DNA from 3 places in the Neorhizobium sp. CSC1952 genome. Region 3 is predicted to be linked to each of the others. Evidence: riboswitches for the same ligand, from Rfam matches in the RefSeq annotation. Region 3 holds a riboswitch; each other region holds the start of a gene.
The links. A riboswitch is a leader RNA that binds a small molecule or an ion and turns the genes downstream of it on or off. The one in region 3 is predicted to bind thiamine pyrophosphate.
Positions count from the first base shown of each region.

Region 1 (3,521 bases), 200 kb from region 3:
GATCACGTCCTCGAACTGGCCGCTGCGGCCATAGAGCCCGTCGACGCCGGTCTCGATCAGAAGGCCCGCATCGAACAGGCGGTCGAGAAAGGAAACTTGCATATCCATGGCTTCACCTCATCCAATTCGCTTGAGGGCAATTCATTTGACGGGTGGGCGTCAGCCGAGCAGGCTGGTGTCCGGTTTCTGCACGAGCAGCATGGTCGACGTGTTGCCGAGGATGCGGTCGTTGGAGATCATCAGCTGGGCGGAATGGGCATCGCGCAGGTGCCGGCCGAGGCTGTAGGGCGTGCCGTTCTTGTAGCCCATGATGCCGCAGATGATCATAGCCTGGTTGATGATCGTCAGGATCGTCTCGGAAGAGGCGAGCTTGACGTTGTTCATGGCGATCGAAAACGCCATCGAGGAGAGCTGGTCCGGGTCGGCCTTGGCATCCGCATAGACCTTCAGGCCGGAAAGGATGTTGGCCTTCAGGAGCTGCAGCAGGTTCGAGGCTTCAGCCAGCCTGACGGCGCCGGGCGGCTGGGCGCCGTTCGCCTTGCGGGCGGCGGCGCGCACGAAGGCCTGGGCGCGAAGGACCGCGTCGGCGGCGATGCCGTACCACACCGCGCTCCAGAGGAGATGCGAGGTCGCGAGCATGGATTGCGCGGCGATCTCGGCGAAAGGCTTCGGGAATACCTGGACCGCCGGCGCTTCGCCCTTGAACAGGAAGCCGTCGGAGCAGGTGCCGCGCATGCCGAGCGTATCCCAGTCGACCGTCTTCTGGAGCGTGTACTGACCCTTCCTGAAAACGGTCATGACCTGGTCGCCCGAAGCGGCCTTCTCGTGGCTGCGCGAAGTGACCATGATCGCATCGGCATGGGCGCCGTAGGAGATGACGGTCGCGTCCTTCGTCAGCCGGCAGATGTCGCCGTCGATTTCGATCGCGCAGATGGAGTTGCGCATGTTGCCGCCGATGCCGGCTTCCGTCGTCGCCGAGGCGACCAGAAGCTGCCGGGCGGCGAGCTCGCGCATGAAATCCTTATGCCAGGCGCTTTCCGTTCCGTGCTCGACAAGGCTGGAAACCTTGATCTGGTGCATGGCGAAGACCATGGCGCTCGCGGCGCAGGCCTGGCCCAGAATGGAGCAGACTTCGGCGATTTCCTGCGTCGTTGCGCCTTCGCCGCCAAAGGCAGAGGGAATCTGGATGCCCAGCAGCCGCTCGGCCTTCAGGGCCTCGACCGCCTCGCGCGGGAAGCGGCCTTCCTGATCGACGCGGTCGGCGAATTCGGCGGCCACCATCGCAACACGATGGGCGCGTGCGCCAAGGCTCATATCGGTTGCGACGGCGGCGAGGCTCATCACGCGGCCTCGCGGGCTTTCAGGATCCGGGATACGGTCTCTTCGATCGCCGAGATGCTGGCGAAAGACTTGCGATTCAGGAGATTGTCGGGAAACTCGATATCGAAGGCCTCTTCGATCGCCAGCATGAGCTGCACGGATGCGAACGAAGAAAGGCCCGCCGCATAAAGGTCGCCGCCGTTCTCAAGCTCGCTCACGGCGACGGGGAGGCCGCCAACCCGTGTCAGCAATTCGCGAATGGTCTCGTTCATCAGACATCCCCCGGATGGTGTTGCGTTCATCGCTGGGTGCATGTTTAGGCCGGAAAGCATAAGATTCCGGTAAGAAACGTAATGAAATTAGGGCTGCGGGATTCGTTCAAATTCGAGCGACCGGCCGCAAAGAGGCCGGCTTGACAGCGAAGGCGCCGGGGTTTTTGATGCCGGTATTCACCAGGGGGGTCCCGGCAAGGGGCTGAGATACTGCTGGGCAATTCAGGCTTTGCCGATTGCGGCGCAGTGACCCGTTGAACCTGATCCAGTTCATACTGGCGTAGGGACGGTGCGAGCGCTCACGGCAATGGCGGGATTCCCGTTTCATCCGCTCAGGCGCTTTTCCATCATTCCAACACTGGAACTGGGTCTCCAAACGTCAAACCTTGGAGCCTCGACCATGAATATTGTCCCACCCAAGCTCACCCCGGTCGTCACCACCGGCCCGCTTCCGGCCTCCACGAAAGTCTTCAAGCCCGGCACCATGCATCCGGATATCCGGGTGCCGATGCGCGAGATCGCCCTGCATCCGACGGCTGGCGAACCGCCGGTGACCGTCTATGATTCTTCCGGTCCCTATACCGATCCCGCTCACACGCCGGCGATCGAATCCGGCCTGCCGCGGCTTCGCGAGCGCTGGATTCGCGCACGCGGCGACGTGGAATCCTATGAAGGCCGCATCGTAAAGCCGGAAGACAACGGGTTTGCCACCGGCGACCGCCTGACGCCGGAATTTCCGCTTCGCAATGCACCGCTCAAGGCAAAGAGCGGAAAAGCCGTCACCCAGCTCGCCTATGCGCGCGCCGGCATCGTCACGCCGGAGATGGAATTCATCGCCATTCGCGAGAATCTCGGCCGGCAAGCGGCCAAGGAAGCCCTGGCAAGGGATGGCGAAAGCTTCGGCGCGCATATTCCGGATTTCGTGACGCCGGAATTCGTGCGCCGCGAAGTCGCCGAGGGTCGGGCGATCATCCCCGCCAACATCAACCATCCCGAATCCGAACCGATGATCATCGGCCGGAATTTCCTGGTGAAGATCAATGCCAATATCGGCAATTCGGCCGTGACCTCGTCCATGGCGGAAGAGGTGGAGAAGATGGTCTGGGCGATCCGCTGGGGCGCCGATACGGTCATGGATCTCTCGACCGGCCGCAACATCCACAACATCCGCGAATGGATCATCCGCAACTCGCCGGTTCCGATCGGCACCGTGCCGCTCTACCAGGCGCTCGAAAAGGTGAACGGCATAGCCGAGGACCTCACCTGGGAGGTCTATCGCGACACGCTCATCGAGCAGGCGGAACAGGGCGTCGACTATTTCACCATCCATGCGGGCGTGCGGCTCGCTTATATCCCGCTCACCGTCAACCGCGTCACCGGCATCGTGTCGCGCGGCGGCTCCATCATGGCCAAGTGGTGTCTGCATCACCACAGGGAGAGCTTTCTCTACGAGCACTTCGAGGAGATCTGCGACATCTGCAGCGCTTACGACGTCTCCTTCTCGCTCGGCGACGGGTTGCGCCCCGGTTCGATCGCGGACGCCAACGACGCGGCGCAGTTCGCGGAACTGGAAACCCTTGGCGAGCTCACGAAAATCGCCTGGGCGAAGGACTGCCAGGTGATGATCGAAGGTCCCGGCCATGTGCCGATGCACAAGATCAAGGAGAACATGGACAAGCAGCTTGCGACCTGCGGCGAGGCGCCCTTCTACACGCTCGGACCGCTGACGACCGACATCGCACCCGGTTACGACCACATCACCTCCGGCATCGGGGCGGCGATGATCGGCTGGTTCGGCACGGCCATGCTCTGCTACGTCACGCCCAAGGAACATCTGGGCCTGCCGGACCGCGACGACGTGAAGACGGGCGTCGTCACCTACAAGATCGCAGCGCATGCCGCCGATCTCGCCAAGGGACATCCGGCGGC
Region 1 covers NZ_CP128416.1:1,980,419-1,983,939, forward strand. Annotated here, with positions in the region: gene QTA58_RS09885 (amino acid--[acyl-carrier-protein] ligase) at 1-108, opposite strand, end outside; gene QTA58_RS09890 (acyl-CoA dehydrogenase family protein) at 160-1,341, opposite strand; gene QTA58_RS09895 (acyl carrier protein) at 1,341-1,592, opposite strand; TPP riboswitch at 1,765-1,897, shown strand; gene thiC (phosphomethylpyrimidine synthase ThiC) at 1,993-3,521, shown strand, end outside.
Region 1: it holds a riboswitch for thiamine pyrophosphate, as region 3 does, so the genes downstream of both, thiC (phosphomethylpyrimidine synthase ThiC) here and thiB (thiamine ABC transporter substrate binding subunit) in region 3, are expected to answer to the same signal.

Region 2 (3,521 bases), 560 kb from region 3:
TCTCTCCGGGAAGCGGGTCGGCGGTCAGTGCGGCGACGGTGACCACGCCGCGCGCGCCGTCGCCCCTGAACGGGTTTTCGCGAAGGATAACTTCGAAGCCGCTTTCTTCTCGACCCGGCATGTCGAGCGTGACATAGGCGGAGTCGTGGATGATGCGGAAATTCGCCGACCGTTCGGCAAAGCCGATGCGATGCATCAGCCTTGCCATCGCCACGCCCGCTTCCAGCTCCTGACGGCGGTTGATGCGGACGGAATTGGTGATCCTGACGGGAAGCGAGAATTTGAGCATCCAGTCCGCGTGGGCGCTGTAGACCGTGCGGACGGAGGAGGTCGCGGTGAAGAGGGGGCCGGCGGGGCCGATATGGCGCAGGCTGCCGCGGCGCTGCAGCGCCTGCACGTCCGGGTCGAGAAGCAGCGCTTCCGCCTGAAGCGGATGCATGGGGATAAGGCATTCATCGCTGCCGGCCCCGACATCGCTGCCGGACCTGCCGAGCTGCGAGCGGACGATCTCCTGCACGTCCGCCCCGTGCGCCGAAGCCTGGCGCACATGGCTTTCCCTTGCGGCGAAGTAGTGGAGCCTGAACTGGCCGCGCAGTTCCGGAGCGTACCGTTCCTGCTGCCAGAACGTCATGCCCTGCCGGCTCTTCGGCGTCGGGTGCTGCCAGTGACCGAAGACGAGCGACTGCTCCGCCTCGATGAAATGTCCTTCGTCCTGCGGCGGCGGAGAGGCTTTCTCGATATAGAGCGCCATCTGCTGGTAGCTGTCGAGAACGCGCATCAGAAGCTCGAGTTCGAACGTGCGCAGGGCATCGGTCCGACCGTCTTCCATCTGGCGGTAGGCCTCATGGATGAGGAGGTGGAGGGCGGACATCGGTTCGGCCTGCCGCCAGGCCGCGTCCGACACGGCCCGCACCCATAGCCTGCCGAAATGCTGCGGACCGCAAAGGGAGGCCGACAGGATTTCCGCCCGCAGCAGCGTCTGCTGCCGCGGCAGGGACCATTCGATGCATTCGACCGATCCGGCAGGAATGCGGTGCACGACCGGCGTGCCGGGATTGACCTCCCGCAGGTAGCAGTTTGCAAAACTCTGGAACGTGGCAGCTTCGGCGGCTTGCCTGGACGATTGCATGGTCTCCATCCCCGGCACGCGATAAAAAGGATCGCGCATTGCTCGTCTGTTTCGGCTTCGATGACGGGGAACGGGCGTAGCCATCCGCTCCCGGTCGGTGCCGGCACCTGTGTGCCGCTGGTCGGGTAGGGCTCTAGGTGGCCGGTTTCGGCAAGAAGGGTTTTCGATCGGCGAAAGGCATGAACATTGCCTCGCCCGGCGGCAGATGGAGTTGATGTCTCATGGAAGCGAACTCGTCTTAACCCGTCTATGTCGTCCTGGATGCGCTCCGATGCCAAAGACGACGAGCTCGCGATCTTTTTTCATCACATTCGAGTTTTCTCTCATTTTTCTCCGGCCCGGCGGCTGACCGTCCATGCCGGCCTGCTTTCCCGTCCGGCCGGTGATCGGCCACACCCATTGACAGTTCTCAGGAAAACCGACAGTTTCGCGGAATTCCGAGGGGGGCATCCTACGATGCTGAGATGGCGGTGAGCCGGACCCTTGAACCTGATCCGGGTCATGCCGGCGTAGGAACGGAAACGGACGTCACCCGACGGCATTTTCTCTTCTCCGCTTCACCTGGATCTCCGTGATTGGCACATCTGGAGATCGACCGATGACACATATGCATCTTTCCCGCGTCGGACATTCGCCGGCCGCCCGCCGCCGCGCCTGACAAACCCATGCGCGCCTCCCATGCGGCCGTCGGCCTTGCCGTGCTCCTTGCCCTCTGGCAGGCCGGCATCTCGGTCTTCTCTCCGCCTCGCTACATCCTGCCGTCGCCGGTCGCGGTGGTTTCCGCCTTCCTGCGCCAGCCGGGCTTTCTGCTGGAGAACAGCGCCGTCACGCTGACGGAGATCGCGCTGGGGCTGGTGATCGGCTCCGTCCTCGGCATCGCGATCGCCTTCGGCGTTGCGGCGCTGCCGCGGCTCAGCCGTCTCGTCTGGCCGATGGTCCTCGTCGTCCAGGCGTTTCCCGTCTTCGTGCTGGCGCCGATCCTCGTTCTCTGGCTCGGTTTCGGCCTGGCCTCGAAAGTGGCGATGACGACCATCATCATCTTCTTCCCCGTCGCCTCTGCCTTTGCTGACGGCCTTCGCCGCACCGACCGGGAAATCCTCGACGCCGTCTCACTGGAAGGCGCGACGCACTGGCAGACGCTGGTGCGGGTGCGCGTTCCGCTGGCGATCCCCCATCTCGTATCCGGCCTCCGGGTCGCTGCGCCGCTGGCGCCGCTCGGCGCGGTCGTGGGCGAATGGGTCGGCGCCTCCGGCGGCCTCGGCTTCGTGATGGTCCAGGCCAATGCCCGCATGCAGACCGATGTCGTCTTCGCGGCGATGACGGTGCTTGCGATCCTCACCCTCATCCTCAGGCTTCTCATCGACCGGCTGACGGCGAGCCTCGCCCCGTGGGCCAGCGAAGCCGATCCGGCATCCCCGTTCACATCAAGGAGTAAATCCCGATCATGATCCGCATCCTTCTTGCCTCCTTCGTCGCGCTCGCAGGCGCGCTGGCACCCGTTTCCTCGCAGGCGGCCGACAAGCTCACCGTGCTCCTGGAATGGTTCGTCAATCCGGACCATGCGCCGATGGTGGTCGCCCGGGAACAGGGGCTGTTCGCCGCAGCGGGGCTCGACGTCGAGCTCATCCCGCCGTCCGATCCCTCCGCCGTGCCGCGCCTCGTCTCCGCCGGTCAGGCGGATATCGGCGTCCATTACCAGCCCAATCTCTATCTCGACCACGAAGCGGGCCTGCCGCTCGTCCGCTTCGGCACGCTCGTCGAAACGCCGCTCAACACGGTGACCGTGCTTGCGGACGGCCCGATCAAGAGCCTCAAGGACTTGAAAGGCAAGAAGGTCGGTTTCTCGGTCACCGGCTTCGAGGACGCCATGCTGAAGCGGATGCTGGCGTCGGAAGGGCTGAGCAACGACGACGTGGAGCTGATCAACGTCAATTTCTCGCTCTCCCCCTCGCTGATCGGCGGCAAGGTGGATGCGACGCTCGGCGGATTCCGCAATTTCGAGCTGACGCAGATGAAGCTCGAAGGCCATCAGGGGCGCGCCTTCTTTCCGGAAGAGCACGGCGTCCCGGCCTATGACGAGCTGATCTTCGTCACCCGCCGTGATCTTGCCGAGGACGGCAGGCTGCCGCGGTTCCTGGCGGCCGTGGAGCAGGCGTCGATCTTCATCACCAACCACCCGCAGGAAGCGTGGCAGCTCTTCATCAAGGCTTATCCCAACCTCGACGACGAACTGAACCGTACGGCCTTCTTCGACACGCTGCCGCGTTTCGCCAAGCGCCCGGCCGCGCTCGACCGGACGCGTTACGCCCGCTTCGGCGCGTTCATGCAGGAGATGGGTCTGATCAAGACCGCGCCTTCCCCGGAAGACATTGCCATCGAAATCCATTGAGCA
Region 2 covers NZ_CP128416.1:2,731,326-2,734,846, forward strand. Annotated here, with positions in the region: gene QTA58_RS13340 (IucA/IucC family protein) at 1-1,129, opposite strand, end outside; TPP riboswitch at 1,560-1,662, shown strand; gene QTA58_RS13345 (ABC transporter permease) at 1,795-2,577, shown strand; gene QTA58_RS13350 (ABC transporter substrate-binding protein) at 2,574-3,518, shown strand.
Region 2: it holds a riboswitch for thiamine pyrophosphate, as region 3 does, so the genes downstream of both, QTA58_RS13345 (ABC transporter permease) here and thiB (thiamine ABC transporter substrate binding subunit) in region 3, are expected to answer to the same signal.

Region 3 (3,521 bases):
GCGCAGGGCGGAGAAGGCGGAAAAGCCGAAGGCAGAGGCCGCAGCTTTGCCTGTGGAAGCGTCGAAGACCAAGGGAAAACTTTCCTACAAGCAGAAATTCGCACTCGAAAACCTGCCGAAGGAAATGGCCAAGGCTGAAGCCGAAATCGCCGCGCGGGAGAAAAAGATGGCGGATCCCAATCTCTTCACCAGGGACCCGGCCGCCTTCAACAAGCTCGCGGCGGAAATGGAGAAATTGCGGGCAAGCCTCACGAAGATGGAAGAGGAATGGCTCGATCTCGAGCTGCTGCGAGAAGAGTTGGAAGGCTGAGCAACGGATTGTTAACTATAACAACCGCTTAGAGCGCAAAATCTGTCGCATAACGGAACATTCCCGTCCCCTGCCCGTTCGATCCGCATTCGTGGGCTGAACGCCGGCTGCGTCATCGGCCCGAATTGGGAACCGGAAACCGTGTGGGGACGTCCAATGCTGACAAAAGTACCGCGTCGTCGGCTGCCCAGGGAAGCGATGAATCAACAGGTGCTGATCATCGAAGATGAGTTTCTGATCGCGCTCGACATAGCCGAAACCGTTGAGAACATGGGCTTGAAGGTGGCAGGTTTTGCCAATGCCCGCAAACACGCCCTGGAATTGGCCTCACGGGCCGATATCGCCATCGTCGACGTCAATCTCGCAGACGGCCGGACCGGACCGGACATCGGCCGGCAACTTGCCGAACGATATGGGATAACGGTGATCTTCATGACCGGAAACCCGGACGACATCGAAGACGGCGAGAAAGGCTTTCTGGGTGTCCTGACAAAGCCGGTAGCGCCTCAGGTCCTGGAACAGTCGATCGACTATGCGATCGCCGACCGCCTGGGGACGATGGCCATCGTGCCGCGCGAACTCAAGGTCTTCCGGCAGAATTCGGGTTAGGCGAAAAATTTCGCCCCTTTCATGTCGGAGTCACGTTTCCTTCTTCGTCCTTGGGTAGAACGCACGATCACGTGCGTATAGGTTGAAGGCGAAGAGGAGAACTTGCATGCGAATGATTTTCGTGAACCTGCCCGTCGCAAATGTCGAAGTCGCGACACGCTTCTACACGGCACTGGGTTTTACCAGGAATCCCGACTTTTCCGATGAGACGGCGAGCTGCATGGTCGTCAGCGAGCAGATCTACGTCATGCTGCTCCAACATGAGAAATTCCAGGGCTTCATCAACGGCGAGATTGCCGATGCCAGGCGCACCAAGGAAGTGCTGAACTGCCTCTCCGCCGGAAGCCGCGCCGAGGTCGACGACTTCAAGGCGAAGGCGCTTGGCGCCGGTGGCGGCGAATGGAAGCCGAATATCGAGATGGGTCCCATGTATGGCTGCAGTTTCCAGGATCCCGACGGCCATGTCTGGGAAGTCATGTACATGGACATGGGCGCCGCCTGATCGCGACGCCCCCTTGCCAGTCAATCCCGCCGCCGTTACATCTGATCTGCTCTAACGGGGTGCCGCGCCAGACGCGGCTGAGAGGCTTTGCCAACCCGCGGAACCTGATCCGGTTAACACCGGCGGAGGGATTAGACGGCTCATGACCAGCGCCTATTCCCCTTATCGTAAATAAAGGAGGCGCTGATGCGCAGGATCGCTCTCTCGATATTCGCGGCCGCAACCGGCCTTTTCCTTTCCGTATCCGCTCACGCTCAAGAAAAGACGCTGACCGTCTATACCTATGAGAGCTTCGTTTCCGACTGGGGTCCAGGCCCCAAGGTCAAGGAAGCTTTCGAAAAGACCTGCGCCTGCAAGGTCGATTTCGTCGGCGTTGCGGACGGTGTGGCGCTTCTCACACGTCTCAAGCTGGAAGGTGAAAACACGGATGCCGATATCGCGCTTGGCCTCGATACCAACCTGATCTCGGAGGCGAAGGCGACCGGCCTTTTCGAACCGCACGGGCTCGACATTTCCGCGGTCAAGGTGCCGGGCAACTATAGCGACGACACCTTCATCCCGTACGATTACGGCCATTTCGCCGTGGTTTACGATACCAAGGTCATGAAGAACCCGCCGAGAAGCCTGAAGGAGCTTGTCGATGGCGATCCTTCGCAAAAGATCGCCATCGAGGATCCCCGCACCTCGACCCCGGGCCTCGGCCTGCTGCTCTGGATGAAGTCCGTCTACGGCGACCAGGCGCCGGAAGCCTGGGCGAAACTCAAGAACCGCGTGCTGACGGTGACCCCCGGCTGGTCGGAGGCCTATGGCCTGTTCACCAAGGGCGAAGTGCCCATGGTCTTCTCCTATACGACCTCTCCCGCCTATCATATGGTCGAGGAAAAGACCGACCGCTACCAGGCGGCATCCTTCTCGGAAGGCCATTACATCCAGATCGAGGTGGGCGGCATGCTCAAAGGGTCCTCCGACAAGGATCTTGCAAGGCAGTTCCTGAAGTTCATGATCTCCCCTGAATTTCAGGATGTCATTCCGACCACCAACTGGATGATGCCTGCCGCGGAGACATCCGAACCGCTGCCGGAAGCCTTCGGTAAACTGGTGCAGCCCAAGAAGACCTTCCTGATGGGTTCGGATGAAATCGCCAAGAACCGTCAGGCCTGGATCGACGAATGGCTCACTGCCATGAGCAGGAACTAAGGTCTCTATCTTGCTGACGCACGCCGAGCGAAGAAGAGGGATCGCCTGGGGCCTGACGAGCTTCCTCGGCATCGCCCTTTTCGCCGGCGCGCCGATCGCCGTCCTGCTGTCCTGGGACGTGGAGAGCACCCAGACGAGGCTCTTCACCGCCTATACGTGGCGCATCCTGCGCTTCACCCTGTGGCAGGCCGTGCTCTCGACGGCCCTATCGATTGCCTTCGCAATTCCCGTGGCATTGGCGCTCGCCCGCCGCCCGCATTTTCCGGGACGGCTGTGGATCGTCCGGCTGATGGCTTTGCCGATGGGCCTGCCTGTGCTGATCGGCGCGCTGGGGCTGATCGGCATCTGGGGCCGGCAGGGCATCATCAACAGCCTGCTGTTGAAGCTCGGCCTCGAGCAGCCGGTCAGCATCTACGGCCTCTCTGGCATCCTCCTCGCCCATGTCTTCTTTAACATGCCCCTCGCGGCCCGGCTGCTGCTCGCGGCGCTTGAGCGGCTTCCGGCCGAATACTGGCCGCTCTCCGCCGGCCTCGGCATGAAGCCCCTTTCCGTCTTCCGCTTCATCGAATGGCCGGCCGTACGGCGCGTCATTCCCGGCATCGCCGGGCTGATCTTCATGCTCTGCGCGACAAGCTTCACGCTCGTCCTCGTGCTCGGCGGCGGACCGGCGGCGACCACGCTGGAGGTGGCGATCTACCAATCGTTGCGCTTCGATTTCGACCCGCCCCGCGCCATTGCGCTCGCGTTCCCGCAGATCGGCATGACGGCGCTGATCCTGCTCGTCATTACGCTGTTTCCCACGCCCGACGATGCCGGTGCGACGGCCGGCCGGATCACCCGCCGTTTCGACGGCCGGACATTGCCGGCACTGTTCTGGGATGTGCTCGCCATCCTGCTCGCCAC
Region 3 covers NZ_CP128416.1:2,176,290-2,179,810, reverse strand. Annotated here, with positions in the region: gene QTA58_RS10710 (ABC-F family ATP-binding cassette domain-containing protein) at 1-310, shown strand, start outside; gene QTA58_RS10705 (response regulator) at 467-919, shown strand; gene QTA58_RS10700 (VOC family protein) at 1,026-1,421, shown strand; TPP riboswitch at 1,467-1,569, shown strand; gene thiB (thiamine ABC transporter substrate binding subunit) at 1,593-2,618, shown strand; gene thiP (thiamine/thiamine pyrophosphate ABC transporter permease ThiP) at 2,626-3,521, shown strand, end outside.